Regions from separate parts of the Micromonospora sp. WMMA1923 genome, predicted to be linked through region 3. Evidence: riboswitches for the same ligand, from Rfam matches in the RefSeq annotation. Region 3 holds a riboswitch; each other region holds the start of a gene.
The links. Region 3 has a riboswitch for cyclic di-AMP ahead of ACN28G_RS26655 (NlpC/P60 family protein). Riboswitches for the same ligand answer to the same signal wherever they lie in the genome.
Positions count from the first base shown of each region.

Region 1: another riboswitch for cyclic di-AMP. It lies ahead of ACN28G_RS06450 (C39 family peptidase); the one in region 3 lies ahead of ACN28G_RS26655 (NlpC/P60 family protein).
Region 2: another riboswitch for cyclic di-AMP. It lies ahead of ACN28G_RS28760 (coiled-coil domain-containing protein); the one in region 3 lies ahead of ACN28G_RS26655 (NlpC/P60 family protein).
Region 4: another riboswitch for cyclic di-AMP. It lies ahead of ACN28G_RS17970 (coiled-coil domain-containing protein); the one in region 3 lies ahead of ACN28G_RS26655 (NlpC/P60 family protein).

Region 1 covers NZ_JBMHLZ010000001.1:1,418,693-1,422,896, reverse strand. Annotated here, with positions in the region: gene ACN28G_RS06455 (CDP-glycerol glycerophosphotransferase family protein) at 1-1,203, shown strand, start outside; gene ACN28G_RS06450 (C39 family peptidase) at 1,343-2,269, opposite strand; cyclic di-AMP (ydaO/yuaA leader) riboswitch at 2,279-2,423, opposite strand; gene ACN28G_RS06445 (acyltransferase family protein) at 2,712-3,914, opposite strand.
Region 2 covers NZ_JBMHLZ010000001.1:6,293,205-6,297,408, forward strand. Annotated here, with positions in the region: gene ACN28G_RS28750 (helix-turn-helix transcriptional regulator) at 1-141, opposite strand, end outside; gene ACN28G_RS28755 (carbonic anhydrase) at 438-1,016, shown strand; gene ACN28G_RS28760 (coiled-coil domain-containing protein) at 1,093-2,103, opposite strand; cyclic di-AMP (ydaO/yuaA leader) riboswitch at 2,108-2,238, opposite strand; gene ACN28G_RS28765 (YibE/F family protein) at 2,405-3,778, opposite strand; gene ACN28G_RS28770 (metal-sensitive transcriptional regulator) at 3,974-4,204, opposite strand, start outside.
Region 3 covers NZ_JBMHLZ010000001.1:5,859,468-5,863,671, forward strand. Annotated here, with positions in the region: gene ACN28G_RS26650 (NlpC/P60 family protein) at 128-1,141, shown strand; cyclic di-AMP (ydaO/yuaA leader) riboswitch at 1,326-1,464, shown strand; gene ACN28G_RS26655 (NlpC/P60 family protein) at 1,475-2,515, shown strand; gene dcd (dCTP deaminase) at 2,707-3,285, opposite strand; gene ACN28G_RS26665 (pyridoxamine 5'-phosphate oxidase family protein) at 3,384-3,947, shown strand; gene ACN28G_RS26670 (zinc metalloprotease) at 4,026-4,204, opposite strand, start outside.
Region 4 covers NZ_JBMHLZ010000001.1:4,007,658-4,011,861, forward strand. Annotated here, with positions in the region: gene ACN28G_RS17960 (HelD family protein) at 1-811, shown strand, start outside; gene ACN28G_RS17965 (cation diffusion facilitator family transporter) at 894-1,808, shown strand; cyclic di-AMP (ydaO/yuaA leader) riboswitch at 1,963-2,095, shown strand; gene ACN28G_RS17970 (coiled-coil domain-containing protein) at 2,100-3,245, shown strand; gene ACN28G_RS17975 (STAS domain-containing protein) at 3,473-3,838, opposite strand.

The DNA of each region.
Region 1 (4,204 bases), 4.4 Mb from region 3:
GGCCTGGCCCGGGGCCGGCTGCGTCCACAGGCGGGCACCCCGGTGGGGCGGGCGCTGCGCCGGCACCAGCCGGAGTTCCTGCTCTACTTCTCCGCCCCGCCCGGCTCGGAGTACCAGGTCACCATGTGGCTGCCGTACCTGGAACGACTCGGCCGCCCGTTCCTGGTGGTGCTGCGGGAGCCGGAGTTCCTCGGTCCGGTGTCGGCGGCCACCAGCGCCCCGGTGGTGTTCTGCCCGACGCTCAAGGCGCTGGACGAGGTGCTGGTGCCGAGCCTGCGGGTGGCCTTCTACGTCAACCACGGCGCGAAGAACAGCCACTGCGTACGGTTCACCCAGCTGACCCACATCCAGCTGCACCACGGCGACAGCGACAAGGCGCCGAGTGCCAACCCGGTGTCGGGGATCTTCGACCGGATCTTCGTCGCCGGGCCGGCGGCCATCGAGCGGTACGCCCGCGCCGGGGTGGCCATCCCGGCCGAGAAGTTCGAGGTGGTCGGCCGCCCGCAGGTGGAGGCGATCCAGGTCCGGCGGGAGCCGGTCACCGCATCGGCCAACCCGACCGTCCTCTACACCCCCACCTGGACGGGGCACCACGCCGACGCCAACTACTGCTCGCTGCCGGTGGCCGAGGGGCTGATCCGGGCCCTGCTGGCCCGGGGTGCCACCGTGATCCTGCGGGCGCACCCGTACACCACGCAGAACCCGACCTCGGCCCGGCAGTTGGCCCGGGTGACCGAGCTGCTCGCTGCGGACCGGTCCCGCACCGGCCGGCAGCACGTCTTCGGCGCGGCCAGCCGGGAGCTGACCCTGACCGAGTGCGTCAACCGTTCCGACGCGTTGATCTCCGACGTCTCCGGGGTCATCTCCGACTACCTCTACTCGGGCAAGCCGTACGCGGTCACCGACATGCTGGGCGACGACCGGTTCGTCGAGCGGTTCCCGCTGGCCGCCTCCGGCTACCTGCTGCGGCGGGACCTGGCCGACGTCGAGGAGGTGCTCACCCGGTTGCTGGAGACCGATCCGGCGGCGTCGGCCCGGTGGGCCACCCGGGCGCACTACCTCGGTGACTTCCCGGCCGAGACGTACGCCGAGGTGTTCCTGGCCGCCGCCCGGCGGCACCTGGAGCCGGGCTGGAGCCCGCCGGAGCCCCGGGCCACGCCGTCGCAGGCCGGCGGGGGCGTACGCCTCTCCCCCACCGGCTGAGGCCCCCTACCGGCGGAGACCCACCCCGCCCGGTACGACGACCGACGCCGGTCCCCCCGTGACGGGGGGACCGGCGTCGTTGGTCTCCGGGCCGGCCCCGGTGTGCGGGGCCGGGCCGGGCGAGGAGCGGGCAGCCTGGTCAGGCGGAGTAGCCGCGGGTGGCGATCCAGTCGGCGAGCGCGGAGGTGGACATCCAGTAGAGCGCGTTGCCCGGGTCCGCCGAGTCGGAGATCCGGACCGTCCGGCCGTTGTCGCGGTAGCCGACCACCGCGACGTAGTGCCCGCCGGGGAAGGAGTGCCAGCCACCGGCGACGTCGGTGGCGGTGCCGGCGACGTTCACCACCGGGCTGCGGCCGGCGGCGATCGCGGTGACCACGTCGTCGACGAGCCGGTCGGTCTGGGCCGCGGTGGCGGCACCGCCGGGGATCATCCGGGTCCGGTACGGCGCCCCGTCGACCAGTTGGTTGAGCACCCGGGTGGTGTCGGCGGCGGAGTTGGTGCCGAACTCGGTGGTGCCGAGCATCCCGGCCAGGGTGTCCTGGCTGCGCTCGATCCCGGCGGCGTTGAGCGCGTTGCGCACCGCGGCCGGGCCGCAGTAGAAGTACGTGGTCTGCGCCTGGTAGACGTGGTCGAGGACCTTCGACGCCGGCGGCTTGGGCGCGGCCGGGCGGGTCAGGTCGGGGTCCGGCGCGGCGGAGCTGGCGGCGGCGACCGGCTTGGCGGCCCGCGACGGCGCGGCCGAGGGCGATGCGGCCGAGGGCGATGCGGCCGACGGGGACGCGGCCGACGGGGACGCGGTGGCGGTCGGCGACGGGGCGGCGGTGGTCAGCGAGGGGGCCACGCTCGCCGGCACCCGCAGTTCACTGCGGGCGGCGATCTCGCCGGCCTGCGGCGCCACCTCGGCCACCGCGCTGGGCTGCTGCCGGTCGGGCTCCGGCCGGTCACCGGTGGCGATCAGCAGACCGGTGCCCGAGGCCACCACGAGGGTCGCGGCCGAGGCGGCGACGACCTGGTACGAACGGTCCACAGCGAGTCGACGGAACTGCCGTTTGAGGGGGTGAGGCACGGGGAATGGAACTCCTTCCGGTGCCGCCTACCGGGTTAGCTGACGGATTCGGGCGGGAAGAATTCGCCCTACCGCGAGCCGTGGCTGCGCGGATTCACCCCAGTGGTGCTGCGGGTCCCCGGTTCGTCGTACGACGATTGAGCGGGTCGACGCGGCGGTCGCGCTTGTGCGAACGGGAACCGCGCCGGACCGCAGCGACACTACTGGCCGACATTTCTCCTGCCAACCCCACTTCACCTGCGGAAACCTTGATCAGCGAAGTACCCGACAACCCATTAACCCGCTGACGTGACTCAATGGGACGAGCGTTTGTGACGGCACCGGTGGTCGACAACCGGACGACCGGTGAGCATCGTCGGGAAAAACCCGGCAGCATTCGGCCCGGATGTGTCGGGTGCCCGAATCCGAGACCCCTGTGACCGGGGTCACGGGAATTTTGGCGTCAGTCGGTCCGACCGGTGCCGGCGGGTGCCGATCCGGGCCGACCGTCACCGGCGGGCACCGACTCCGACCGGCGGGCACCGGCGGGCACCGGCCCCAGCCCGCGGTCACCGGCGGACGCGGCCCGGCGGGGTGGGCCGAACAGCCGCATCATCGGGTTCTCCACCCAGCGGTGCAGCATCGCGGCCAGCCCCAGGTTGACCAGCAGGAAGGCGACCACCGCGAACGGCCCCCACCAGCCGGGCAGCCCGACACCGTAGTGGCCGGTGAGCCGCAGCACGGTGACCATCACCAGGACGTGCACCAGGTAGAAGGCGAACGAGACCTCGCCGAGCCAGACCAGCGGCCGGGACCGCCACGGCGAGGGCCGCCGGTGCACGTCGGCGTCTGCGGCGGCGGTGATCACCAGGATGTACGCCACCGACAGCAGCCCGGCCCAGAGCTCGGCCCGGATCCACTGGCCGGCGACCACCCAGGTCGCGACGAAGACGATCGTGGCCACGGTGAGCCGGGGACCACGCCAGCTGCCCCGCCGCATCAGCTCGGCCGCGGCGACGCCCATCCAGAACTCCAGCGACCGGGTGATCGGGAAGACCTGGGTGAACCACCAGCGGTTCTCCTCGGCGACCAGCAGCTGGGCCGGCCAGAGCGCCACGATCAGCAGCGGCACGGCGACCACCACTGCCCAGAGCGCCCCGGGGCGGGCCCGCCGGATCCACGGCAGCGCGAAGGGCAGGCAGAGGTAGAAGAACATCTCGCAGGCGAGCGACCAGCTGACCGTGTTGATGCTGTAGAAGATGCCGGGGGTCGGGTCCCAGGCCTGGATCAGCACCAGGTTGCTCAGCGCGGCCCGGAGGCTGACCGGGTCGGCGAACCAGAGGCCGACCAGCAGGGCCACCGCCCACATCAGGATGTGGTTGGGATAGATCTTCGCCGCCCGGCGACGCCAGAACGCCCGCCGGGTGTCCTCCGGCCGGGCCGACCAGACCAGCACGAAACCGCTGAGGATGAAGAAGAACTGCACGCCGGAGAGGCCGAGCGTGAAGATCCGCTCCAGCACGGCCTGGTGTCCCGGCTCGGCGACGACCCGCATGGTGGCCGCGTGGAATCCGAAGACCAGCAGGGCCGCGATCCAGCGCAGGCCGGTCAGCGAGGGCAGGCGGGACAGGGCCGACGGCGTACCGGTCGCCGCGACGCTGGTCATGCCGCTACGCCGGGCATGCTCGGGACCACCAGCACCACGTCTCCTCTTCCGGCGGCCGGGCATCGACCGCCGCGGGGCACCTTACCCGGGCCCGGGATGCCCGGTTCCGGCACATCCGACGATCATGATCACGGTGGGCACCTGGGTCCGCAGCGGACCGATGCCCTAAAATTCCGGTCTCCAGAGAGTTGACGATTCGGTTCGCCGAAGGGGCGGAAGTACGACGGGGCCGCACCGCTTCGCCTGCGGCGTCTGCCGGATGACCGCAGGCGCGGGAACGACGAGAGGGA
Region 2 (4,204 bases), 430 kb from region 3:
GCGCTCGGTGACCCCTACCTCGTCGGCGACGTCCCGGAGCCGGGCGGTGGGGTTACGCGCGATGGCGAGCAGGACGTGCGCGTGGTTGGTGAGGAAGGTCCAGTGCCGGGTGCTCCCGCTTCCGCGTGGTGTCGTCGCCATGTCCGTCAAGATACGACCAGCCTTCACGATCGTCGTTCGCGAGCCGGTCGACGTGAACCGTCGTCCCGACACCTGAAATGCATATCACGTATAGCTTGACGTGTCTTGCGCTGCGTGTGAACGTGGTGGCGGACCGCGTCCGTGGCGGACGGGGTCGACCGGTCACCTTCCGAAGGGTGAGGACGTTGATCTCCACTCCGTCGACCGGGTCGCAGTCGGACCCGGAGCTTCCTCCCGCCCAGCCGCCGTCGGCACAGCCCGATCCGCCGCAGACCCCGGAACAGGCGCTCGCCGAGCTGTACGCGGGCAACCGCAGGTTCGTCACCGGTACGCCGCGGCACCCCAACCAGGACGTCGGACACCGCACCGCGGTCGCCGGTGAACAGCACCCCTTCGCGGTCATCGTCGGGTGCTCCGACTCCCGGCTCGCCGCCGAGATCATTTTCGACCGTGGGCTGGGTGACCTCTTCGTCGTGCGGACCGCCGGCCACACCACCGGGCCCGAGGTGCTGGGCAGCGTCGAGTACGCGGTGACGGTCCTCGGCACGCCGCTGGTGGTGGTGCTGGGGCACGACTCGTGCGGTGCCGTGCAGGCGGCCGCGACGGCGGTCAGCACCGGGGCCCGGCCGCCGGGACATCTCGGCGCGGTGGTCGACGCGGTGGTGCCCAGCCTGCGCCGGGCCGCCGCCCAGGGAGTCGACGACCCGGCCCGGATCATCGACATCCACATCGCCCAGACCGTCGAGGAGCTGTTGGGCAACTCGGCCGTGCTGGCCGCCGAGGTGGCCGCCGGCCGCTGCACCGTGGTCGGCATGTCCTACCAGCTGGCCGCCGGAGAGGTGCGGACGGTGGCCGCCGCCCCGGCCGCCGGCTGACCCCGCCCACACCGGTCAGGACAGGCGAACGGGCCGCCCCCGCGTGGGGGACGGCCCGTTCGGTGTCTCGGGGTGGTCAGAGCAGCGAGACGTGTACGTGGTCGGTGTGGTTCGACGGTCCGCTGTAGGAGCTCCAGCCGGTGGCCGGGAACCAGATCTGCCGGTTCCAGATGACGTAGTAGATGCCCAGCCGGTCGGCGTTGCGTACCAGGAACGCGGTCAGGTTGTTGCCGTACATCCGGGTGTCGTTGTTGTGCCAGGGCGCGAAGCCGCTGTTCTGCAGCGACCAGTCACAGGCCCGGCCCTTGGGGTGCTCCCACGGGCCACCGGGGCGGTAGCAGCCGACGAACCGGTCGAAGCCGGCCCGCTTGACCTCCTTGTACATGTGCAGCGTGCGCGCCGTGATGCAACCGGAGGTGGTGGGGTCGTTCTCGGTACAGCTCATCGGGCGCCAGTTGCCGTTGGCGTCGCGGCCCGGGGCGATCTTGGCCACCGGTGACGTGGCCACCACCAGGCCCCCGGTCAGGCCGGTGCCGCCGACGAGGGCGAGCGACTTCTCCGCCTCCCGCTTCTGCTTGGCCATCACCGAGGCCTGCTTCTGCTGCTCGCGTACCTCGGCGTCCAGGGCCTGCTTGGCCTGATCGGCCTTGTCCTTGACCGTCTGCACCTCGGCCAGCTTTCGGGCGTTGACCATGTTCAGCTCGTCGAGCGCCTGGGCCCGCTGGACGAACGAGTCCGGCGCGTTGCTCTCCAGCAGCATGGCCATCCCGCCGATCCGGCCGCTGCGGTACGACTGGGCGGCGATCCGACCGACCTGCGGGGCCAGCTCGTCCAGCTCGTTCTGGGCGCGGCGCACCTCCATGTCGAGCTGCAGCTGCCGCTTCTTGGACTTCTCCAGCTTGGACTTGGCCTGGGTGTAGCTGCGGTTGGTCGTCTCGATGACGTCGTTGAGCAGCTTCGAGTCGCCGTCCTCGTGCCCCGAGGGCTGGGCGGGCTGAGCCATGGCCGGCAGCGGGCCGGAGAAGATGGCCAGTGCGGTGAGCACGGCCGCCGCCGGCGTCAACCAGCGGCGTAGGAGTGCCGTCACAGTCGTCCCTTCCGTCGGCCGCCGACCGGGTTAGCTGACGGGTTCGGGACGGAAGTGGCCCCTACCGCTGGTGCGGATTCACCCCATGTACCTGGTTCCCCGGCTCGCCGTTCGGCGATTGGGCGGCGGTACCGCTGGCGCGGGTGCGCGCCTTCGGCGGTGACCGGCAGCGAGGTTACCCGAGAGTCGGCGCTGGGATCTACGTCCGGATGCCGACTCAACGCGTAATTTCTCCGCGATGTCGCGTGACCAGTGATGTGCTTCTCATCAATGGAGTCGTCGGCGGTCACGCTGAGGAGTGTCACCATGCGGTGTCGGTGCTCCTTTCTTGGTCGGGCCACCTCGCGGGGGCGTCGGGGGACTGACTGGCGGCCCGGGGTGCGCTCAGTGCCTGGAGCGCGTCGTCCCGCGGTGCGGGCGGGCGGGCCGAGCCGGTGCCGCCACCAGGCGGGGTGGGGGCTCCGGCGGTGGTGGCGGCCCGGTCGGTGGCGGTGCCCCGACCGGCGGCGGTCACCAGCGCGGCGAGCGCGGTGGTGAGCGGTACGGCGGCGATCAGCCCGAGCGTGGCGACCGCGCTACGGACGATCTCCTGGGCCAGGAACTCGCTGGTCAGCACCTGACTGACCGGTCGGGAGTCGGCGACCAGCAGAAGCAGCAGAGGCAACGACGCGCCCGCGTACGCCAACACGATGGTGTTGACGACGGACGCGATGTGCGCCCGGCCGACCCGGGTGGCCGACCGGTAGAGCTGGAGCCGGGACAGTCCCGGGTTCGCGTGGGCCAGTTCGGTGACCGTGGCGGCCTGGGTGACCGTGACGTCGTCCAGCACCCCGAGGGAACCGATGATGATCCCGGCGAGCAGCAGCCCGTGCAGGTCGACGTTGCCCTGGAACATCGACAGGGTGGTGGCCTCCTCGGTGCCGTACCCGGTCAGGTGGGTGGCGGCGGTGGCCGCGCTGCCGAGCAGACCGGTGACCACCAGGCTGCCCAGCGTGCCGAGCACGGCCACCGAGGTCTGGGCGCTGATGCCGTGGGTGAGGTACAGCACCACGAACATGATCAGTGCGGCGCCGACCACCGCGACCAGCAGCGGTGACCGGCCGGCGCTGATGCCGGGCAGCACGAAGGTGAGCAGGATGGCGAAGCTCGCCACCAGGCCACCGAGCGCGGCCAGGCCGCGCCACCGGCCGAAGGCCACGATCGCGGCAGCGAAGAGGACGGCCAACCAGATCAGCGGCTTGCCCCGCTGGTGCTCGGCGATGTTGTAGCTGCTCGACTCGGGGTCGGCCGGATCGGTCAACTCCACCAGGACGATCTCGTCACCGACGGCGATGGTCGGCGCCCCCGGACCGTCCGGGATCGGCGTCTCGACCTGCTGCCCCTCGTCGGGTCCCTGCTCGACCCGGACGGTGGCGGTGCCGCACGGGCCCTCGGGGGCGGACGCGGGGCCCTCCGGGGTCGGCGCGGCAGGTGGGCACGCCTCGGTCACCACCCGGGTCACCGTGCCGTGGTACCGGGGCACGTCCCCGCCCCCGTCGACCTGCGGTGCCCGGTCCGGCCAGAGGATCAGCGCGGCGACCAGGGTGACGAGGAAGAGCGGCACCACGGTCGCGACGAGGACCCGCCGTACCCCCGGCGGGGTGGGCGGGGCGGGACGGCTGTGGTCGGCACCCATCTGCGACTCTCTCCAAACGATCCACGACGGATTACGTGTCGCCGCGCCGGTCGGTTCACTCGGCCGGCACACCGGTCCGGTTCGCGGCGTTGCGTGCCGGAGTGGTCACGGACTGCGAACCGGGGGCGGCGGTGGGACCCGGATGCCCGTCGCGGGAATGGTAGCCACTCGGCCGACGGGTGCGGAGGTTGTGGGTCAGCCGCGCTTCATCAGCCGGCCGACGGCGGCCATCATCTCGGTGGCCATCTCGTCGGCGTGCCCCTCGGCGGCGCCCTCCTGCATGCAGTGCCGGGCGTGCCCGTCCAGCAGGCCGAGAGCGACCTTGTCCAGGGCGGCCTGGATCGCCGAGATCTGGGTCAGCACGTCGATGCAGTAACGGTCCTCGTCCACCATCTTCTCGATGCCCCGGACCTGACCCTCGACCCG
Region 3 (4,204 bases):
CGTGATGGTGAAACAGGTCGCCTTGATCCGGCCCGGAAGGCGACCTAGTGTTGGGCACCGACCGGGCCGGGAAGTCTGTCTCGCCCCCTCTCCGCGAGCGCCCGTGGGTCGGTCGGCAAAGGAGTCGATGCCGGTGGCAACCGCGCCCCTTCATCGTCGTGTCTCGGCACCGTCCCCCCGGAGCACCGGTCCGCGCCGGGCGCTTACCCGGTTGCTCGCCCTGGTCGCCGCCGTCGCCGTCGGCGCCGGGCTGCTCGCCACACCGGCGTACGCGGAGCCCACGGTCGACGAGATCGAGGCGCAGATCGACAAGCAGTGGCGACAGCTGGAGCCCACCATCGAGCAGTACAACAAGGTGCGCTCCCAGCTGAAGGTGAACCGCCGCAAGTCGGCCGACCTGGAGAAGAAGATCCTGCCGCTCCAGATGGAGAGCGAGCTGGCGATGAACCGGATCGGTGAGCTGGCCAGCCGCTACTACGTCATCGGCCCGTCCCAGGAGTTGGGCGCGGTGCTGCTGAACAGCCGGCCCGGTGCGCTCGGTGAACAGCTCACCATGCTCGACCGGGTGGCCATCCAGGAGCGCAAGGAGATCGAGGGCGTCCTGGCCATGCAGGCCAAGTACGGCACCCAGAAGCAGAAGCTCGACACGCTGGTGGCCACCCAGGTCAAGCAGGAGAAGGAGCTGGCCGCCAAGCGCAAGAGCATCACCGCCGAGATCAAGCGCCTTGAGGCGTCGATGCCGAAGACCACGGTGAAGACGGCGAACTGCCCGACCATCGACGGGGTGGTCAACGAGGCCGCACGGGTCGCCATCCGGACGGCGTGCGCCCAGGTCGGCAAGCCGTACGTGTTCGGCTCCACCGGGCCGAACTCCTTCGACTGCTCCGGCCTCACCCAGTACGCGTACAAGGCCGCCGGGATCAGCCTGACCCACTTCACCGGGGCCCAGTGGAACGAGGGCAAGGCCATCCCGCGCAACGAGGCCCGCCCGGGTGACCTGGTCTTCTTCTTCAGCGACCTGCACCACGTCGGCCTCTACCTGGGCAACGACACGATGGTGCACGCGGCCCGCGCCGGCAAGCCGGTGAACGTCTCCAGCATCAACACCATGCCGGTCGCCGGATTCCGCCGGCCCGGCTGACCGACCGCACCGACCACGAGGGCCCCCGACGGCGCGTCGGGGGCCCTCGCCGTCGTCGGAGCGGGTCCGCGAGTGAGCAAACGTGAGACGGAGTGTCATGGCCGAATCCGTTGCGGATCGATGGGGGCCTCTCTACGCTGGTGAATCGTCGGCCGGTCGCAGGTCCGCCCAACCCGGGCGGTAACGGCCGACACCGCCGAGTCGCCGCCCCAGGCGATCCGGGGACCCAGGTACGCCGGGGTGAATCCACAGCCACTGTGGTAGGGCGTCCCCTTCCGCCCGAACCCGTCAGCTAACCCGGTAGGCGGTTCGTCAGAAGGAGTACCGAGCCCGGTGGCACACCATGCCCCGCGGCCACCGTCGACCCGGTCGGCCTCCGCCGACCAGGTGACGGCTACGCCGCGCCTTCGCTGGTTCCGCTGCACCACCGTCCTCGCCGCGCTGGCGGTGACCGCCGGCATCCTGACCGGGGTGCCCGGCGCGGCCCACGCCGACCCGTCGGTGTCGGACATCGAACGCCAGATCGACCAGGACTGGAACCGACTCGAACCGATCATCGAGCGACACAACGCCGTCCGTCAGGACCTGGCCGAAAAACGCCGGGAGGCCGCTGCTCTCGGCGCCCGGATCGAGCCGCTGCGACGCCAGGTGGACGCGGCGCTGAGGAAGGTCAGCGCGCTCGCCGTCCAGGCGTACAAGGGTGAGACCGTCTCGGCGGTCAACGCGCTGCTGGCCGGCCGTACGCCGGGTGAGCTGATGAGCCGGATCGAGCTGGTCGACCGGTTCGCCCACCGGCAGCAGGAGCAGGTCCGGGCGGTACGGCTGCTCCGCGACGAGCTGGCCGCCCGCAAGGCGCCCCTGGACCGGATGATCATCCAACTCAGCCGCACCGAGGCGGGGTTGGCCGCCAGTCGGAAACAGATCGACGCCGAGATCGCCCGGCTGCAGAAACTCCGGCTCCGGGTCTACGGTCGGGGCGGCGGTGGCTCGTTGCGTCCGGCGCCCTGCCCGGCCACGTACCCGGGAGGCGCGGCCGGGAAGGCGGTCACCTTCGCCTGCGCCCAGATCGGCAAGCCGTACGTCTGGGGGGCCGAGGGGCCCGACGCGTACGACTGCTCCGGTCTGATGCTCGCCGCCTGGGCGAAGGCCGGCGTCCGGCTGCCGCACAACGCGGCCCGGCAGCGCAAGGTGACCCCGTCGGTGAGCCGGACCGAGCTGCGCCCCGGCGACCTGGTCTTCTACTACCGCGACCTGCACCACGTCGGGATGTACGTCGGTGCCGGCTGGGTGGTGCACGCCTCCCGGGCCGGGGTGCCGGTCCGGATGAAGCGCCTCGACGACAGTCCCGTGCACAGCTTCGGCCGCCCCGGCTAGGGGCGACCTCGCCGCCGCTGCCGGTGGTGAACCGGGGTCCCCGCACCAGGATCCCGGCCACCCCGGTCAGCCGCGGGGCCCGGGTACCCGCCGCCCGGCGGGGCCCTGTGCGCCGCCCCCGCCGGTCCCGCGGGGGCGGCGCCGGGTCCCGTCGAGGCTCGGCGTCCCGTCGGCGCTCGGCGTTTCGCCGGTCAGCGGGTGGGCCAGGTCTGCCAGCTCTGCCAGGAACGGCTCGGGGTGGGGCCCCGCTGGCCCTGGTACCGGGAGCCGTACCGGGCGGAGCCGTAGGGATGCTCGGCGGCGGAGGAGAGCCGGAAGATGCAGAGCTGGCCGATCTTCATGCCCGGCCAGAGGGTGATCGGCAGGTTCGCCACGTTCGACAGCTCCAGCGTGACGTGGCCGGAGAAGCCCGGGTCGATGAAGCCGGCGGTCGAGTGGGTGAGCAGCCCCAGCCGGCCCAGGCTCGACTTGCCCTCCAGTCGGGCGGCGAGGGTGTCGGCGAGGGTGACCACCTCAAGCGTGGAGGCGAGCACGAACTCGCCGGGGTGCAGCACGTACGGCTCCCCGTCGGGCACCTCGACCTCGGTGGTCAGGTCGTCCTGCTGCTGCGCCGGATCGATGTGGGTGTACAGGTGGTTGTTGAAGACCCGGAAGAGCCGGTCCAGGCGTACGTCGATGCTGGACGGCTGCAACAACTCGGGCTCGAACGGCTCCAGCGCGAGCGTGCCCGCCTTGATCTCGTCGAGCAGGTCGCGGTCGGAGAGGAGCATCGGATCACCTTAGCGACCGCCGGACGCGGAACTCGATCCGGTGCCGGTGACCAGCGCGTCGGGTCGCTTGTCGTACACGTGTTCGATAAGATGTCCACATGGCATCCTGGTCCGAATTCGCCGCTGACGAGCCTCGCCTCGCCGACGGGATCCGCGTTCTCATGCAGCAGTACGGGCCGGGCTTCGGCTACCTGGCCACCGTCCGCGCCGACGGTGGGCCCCGGGTGCACCCGGTCTCCCCGGTGATCACCGACGAGGGGCTGTTCTGCTTCGTCATCGACTCACCCAAGCGCCGCGACCTGGAGCGCGACGGGCGTTACGCGCTGCACTCGTTCCCGCCGGAGGAGAGCGACGACGAGGCGTACGTCGCCGGCCGCGCCCGCCCGGTGACCGACCAGCGCCGGGTCGCCCGGCTGGCCGAGATCGGGCGGGCCGCGCCGCAGGTCGACTGGCGGCTCTTCGAGTTCACCGTCGACGTGGCGATGCTGGCCCGGCACGGGCAGGGCCAGGCGGTGCCGGGTCAGGCCCCTGAGCGCCCGGCGGTGCAGGTCTGGCTCGACCCGCACGGCGGTGCCGGCGCCACCCGCCTCGTCACCGCCGACGTGCCGGACCAGTGGGCCGGTCGACGACGCGACCGTGACCCGCACTACTCCGCCGCCTGACGGCGGATATCCGCCGTGCGCCGCGCCGCCGGGTGCCGGCCCCGTCGTGCGGAGCCGGCACCACGGGCACAACCCCGGTCAGACCGCCCGGTACGCGCTCCACGCGCTGCTCATCCGGCTCGCCTGACCAGCGGTGAACTGGTACATGCACGAGTCGTAGCTGTAGTCCATGAAGTTGGTGATCGGGTCGAGCCCCGCCGCGCTGCAGGTGTCCCGGCCGGTCGGGCAACCCGAGGCCGCCGACGCCTCGGCCGGGG
Region 4 (4,204 bases), 1.9 Mb from region 3:
CATCGCCGACATCGCCCTGCTCGACGAGCTGGACGCGCTGCTCGGCAAGCCGATGAAGCCGGCGCGGGCCAGGCGTGACCCGTTCCAGCTGGCCGGCGGGGTCCGGGAGCTGAGCACCTTCGGCGACCGGCAGCGCGCCGCCCGCGAGGCGGCCCGGCAGCGGCCGGAGGACTACCGGGAGTACGCCCACGTGGTGGTCGACGAGGCGCAGGACGTCTCGCCGATGCAGTGGCGCATGATCGGCCGGCGGGGGCGGTTGGCCTCCTGGACGGTGGTGGGTGATCCGGCGCAGAGCGCCTGGACCGGTGATCCGGCGGAGCTGACCCGGGCCCGGGACCAGGCGCTGGGTCGGCGGCCCCGGCACCACTTCACGTTGACCACGAACTACCGCAACTCGGCGGAGATCTTCGCGGTGGCGGCGGCGGAGATCCGCCGGCTCGACCCGGAGCTGGCGTTGCCCACCGCGGTGCGGTCCACCGGGGTCGAGCCGGTGCAGCGGGTGGTGCCGGCGGCCGAGCTGGCGGTGGCGACCGTGGCGGAGGTGACCACGCTGCTGGACCAGGTCGCCGGGACGGTCGGGGTGATCACCCCGGTACCGCGCCGGGCCGAGGTGGCCGGCTGGCTGGGCGGGCTCGGCGGCGCCCGGCTCCAGGTGGTGACCAGCCTGCAGGCCAAGGGCATGGAGTACGACGGGGTGCTGCTGGTCGCGCCGGGCGAGATCCGGGCCGATCCGGGCTCCGGGGTACGCACCCTCTACGTCGCGCTGTCCCGGGCCACCCAGCGCCTGACCACCCTGGAACCCGCCGACTGACCGACCGGCACCCTTTGCTTGCACACATTGCGATGTGAGCATATGTTGGACCGGGTCCGGTCGGCAGACGGAGGGTGTTGGCGTGGGCGCAGGACATGACCACCAGGCCGCGGTGACCAACGCGGGGCACCGCTACCGCGGACGACTCTGGGCCGCCCTGCTGCTGCTGGCCGTCTTCACGGTGGTGCAGACGGTCGCCGCCTTCGGCACCGGCTCGCTGGCACTGCTCTCCGACGCCGGGCACATGTTCACCGACGTGCTCGGCATCGGCATGGCACTGGCCGCGATCACCGCCACCCGGCGGGTGGCCGCCGACCCGCAGCGCACCTTCGGCCTCTACCGCCTCGAGGTGCTCGCCGCGCTGGCCAACGCGGTCCTGCTCAGCGGCGTCGCGGTCTACGTGCTGATCGAGGCGGTACGCCGACTCGGCGAACCACCGGAGGTGCTCACCGGCCCGATGCTCGGGGTGGCCGTGCTCGGCCTGCTGGCCAACGTGGTCGCCTTCGGCCTGCTGCGCAAGGGTGCGCAGGAGAGCATCAACCTGCGCGGGGCGTACCTGGAGGTGCTCGCCGACCTGCTCGGCTCGCTCGGGGTGATCGGCGCGGCCCTGGTGATCATGACCACCGGCTGGTGGTGGGTCGACCCCCTGGTGGCGGTCGGGATCGGGGTGTTCATCCTGCCCCGGACCTGGCGGCTGGCCCGGGCTGCGCTGCGCATCCTGGTGCAGGCCGCCCCGGAGCACCTGCAGGTGACCGAGGTGCACGACCGGCTCAGCGCGGTTCCCGGGGTGGCCGAGGTGCACGACCTGCACCTGTGGACCCTGACCTCGGGGATGGAGGTCGCCTCGGCCCACCTGACGATGACCCCCGACGCCGAGGTCGGCCCGGTCCTCTCCGCCGCCCGGACGGCGCTGCGGGAGGACTTCCACATCGAGCACGCCACGTTGCAGATCGAGCCCGGAGCGTCACCTGGGGCCTGTGGTGCGGTTGAGTGGTAATTAGCGCAACCTTAAATCTCTGGGTGTATTGTCCCTTTCGTGCATGTTCTACCGTTGTCACGACCCGTCCCACAGGCCCCAGCGCCTGCACGGGTCACACCGGCACCGGTAGGCTCGGTCCCGGCCTCCGCCAGGCGGCGCCCAACGGCGCCTGCGGTGGCCGCCGCCTAATCGCCCACCGCGGCGAACCGGGGAACCACAGTCCGTGGGGTGTATCCGCTTCAGCGGTAGGGATCTTCCGTCCCGAACCCGTCAGCTAACCCGGTCGGCGGCTGACGGAAGGACACGTCCATGGCAGTAGTGGCAACCACCAGACGCGGTACGGCCCGGATGGCAGCCGTACTCGTCGCGACACTCGCGTTCGGCGCGGCGATCGGGCCCGGCGGCCCGGTGGCACACGCCGCGATGCCGCCGACCGGCCTGCTCGCCGCACCCGCCGACGACGAGGGCGGCACCCCCGCCCTGCGGGACCAGCTCGACGCGGCCAGCACGGGCTGGATCGAGGCGAAGAACGCGCTGGAGAAGTCGACCAAGCGCCAACAGGAGCTCAACGGGCAGCTCAAGACCATCGAGGCAGACCTGGTCGTCCGCAACGGCAAGGTCGGTGAGATCGCCGGCGTGGCGTACCGGACCGGCCGGCTCGGCGCCGCCCAGGCACTGCTCAACACCGACTCACCGGCGCGCTTCCTGGACCGGGCCGCCACCCTCGACTCGGTCGCCGCCAACGAGGACCGGGAGCTGCGCCAGCTGCTGGAGACCCGGGACAAGGCCAACCGCACCAAGCTGGCCCTCGACGGCGAGCTGCGTGAGCAGCGCAAACAGGTCGACACCATGGCCAAGCGCAAGGAGCAGGCCGAGCGGGCCCTGGAGGTCGCCGTCCGGCAGGAGGCCCGGGAGAAGGCCGAGGAGCGGGAACGGGCCCAGGCCCAGGAACGCGCCCGCGCCAACAGCGGCGGCGGGTCCAGCGGGGGCAGTTCCAGCGGGCCGGGTGGCAGCAGCAGCAAGACCGCCAAGGCCGCGCCGCGCAACTCCGACGGCTCCTGGCCCAAGGAGTCGTGCAGCGTCAACGACCCGACCCCCGCCAACGGCTGCATCACCCCGCGCACGCTGCACGCACTGAACCAGGCCAAGGCGGCCGGTTTCACCAGGTACGTCTCCTGTTACCGCCCGGGGGGCTCCGGCGAGCACCCGAGGGGCCGGGCCTGTGACTTCGCGGCCCAGAAGGGCGGCTTCGGCGGCGACGCCACCGGTGGAGACCGGACGTACGGCAACAACCTGGCGGCGTACTACGTCCGCAACGCCGACAAGCTCGCCGTGCTCTACGTGATCTGGTACCGGCAGATCTGGCTGCCCAGCAGCGGGTGGAAGTCGTACAGCGGGGCCGGTGGAGACCCCTCCAGCGACCACACGAACCACGTCCACCTGTCGGTCTACTGACCGAACCGACAACGACGCCCGGTGCCCCACCGTGAGGTGGGACACCGGGCGTCTGTCGTGTCTCGTGGTCACCGGTACCGGGCAGCGTCGCGTGCCGGGCCGACCTGGTGCCGGGCGGCGCGGATGCCGGGCTGGCCCTGCGCCGGGCGGTGTCGCGGCGGCGCGGACGCCGGGCTGGCCCTGCGCGGATGCCGGGCTGGCCCTGCGCCGGGCGGTGTCGCGGCGGCTCAGGCCCCGGGCAGCACCTCGGGAGCCACCCCGGCACCGGCGTAGTAGGGCTCGGGTGCGCCGAAGAGACCGAGCAGCCCGGTCACCCAGAGCTGTCGGTGCACGAAGCGGCTCGGCTCCGTGACGATCAGCTTGACGCCGCTGACCTCGGCGGTCTGGAAGCCGGCCACCATCGCGCTGATGCCGACCGAGTCGATGAAGGTGACCAGTCGCATGTTGAGCTCGATCCGGGCGGGACGCCCCTTGGCGAGCACTTCGGCGATGGCCTCGCGTACCTCGTACGCGGTGTCGACGTCGATCTCGCCCCGCGGGGCGATCTCCATGACACCACCGGAAAGAACAGACTTCACGATCGACAGGCTCACGCGAGCACCTCCACTCGCCCAAAACGGGCGCCTCATCAGTACGCGGGCCGCGACCGAGAGTATTCCTCCCACGGCCTCGGTCGCCACCCCTCGGGATGAGCAATTCGCAGATTGGGCACAACGTACGCCCCAATCTGTACTTTTCGTCGCTACTTCCCGACGACTTCTCATCTTCACGATCGATCAGCGACCGACGTGTCGGCCCACCACAGTAGCGGTCCGCACCCCCGTACCCCAACACCCTCCGCCACCGGCGCGCCCCGGGAAGCAACGATCCCCCGGGTGGCCAGGGCAAATCCGGCCATTGACCGGGATGTCTAACATCGGACCGAGTTCACGCTCACAGAGGCGTTGCCACGACGGAGG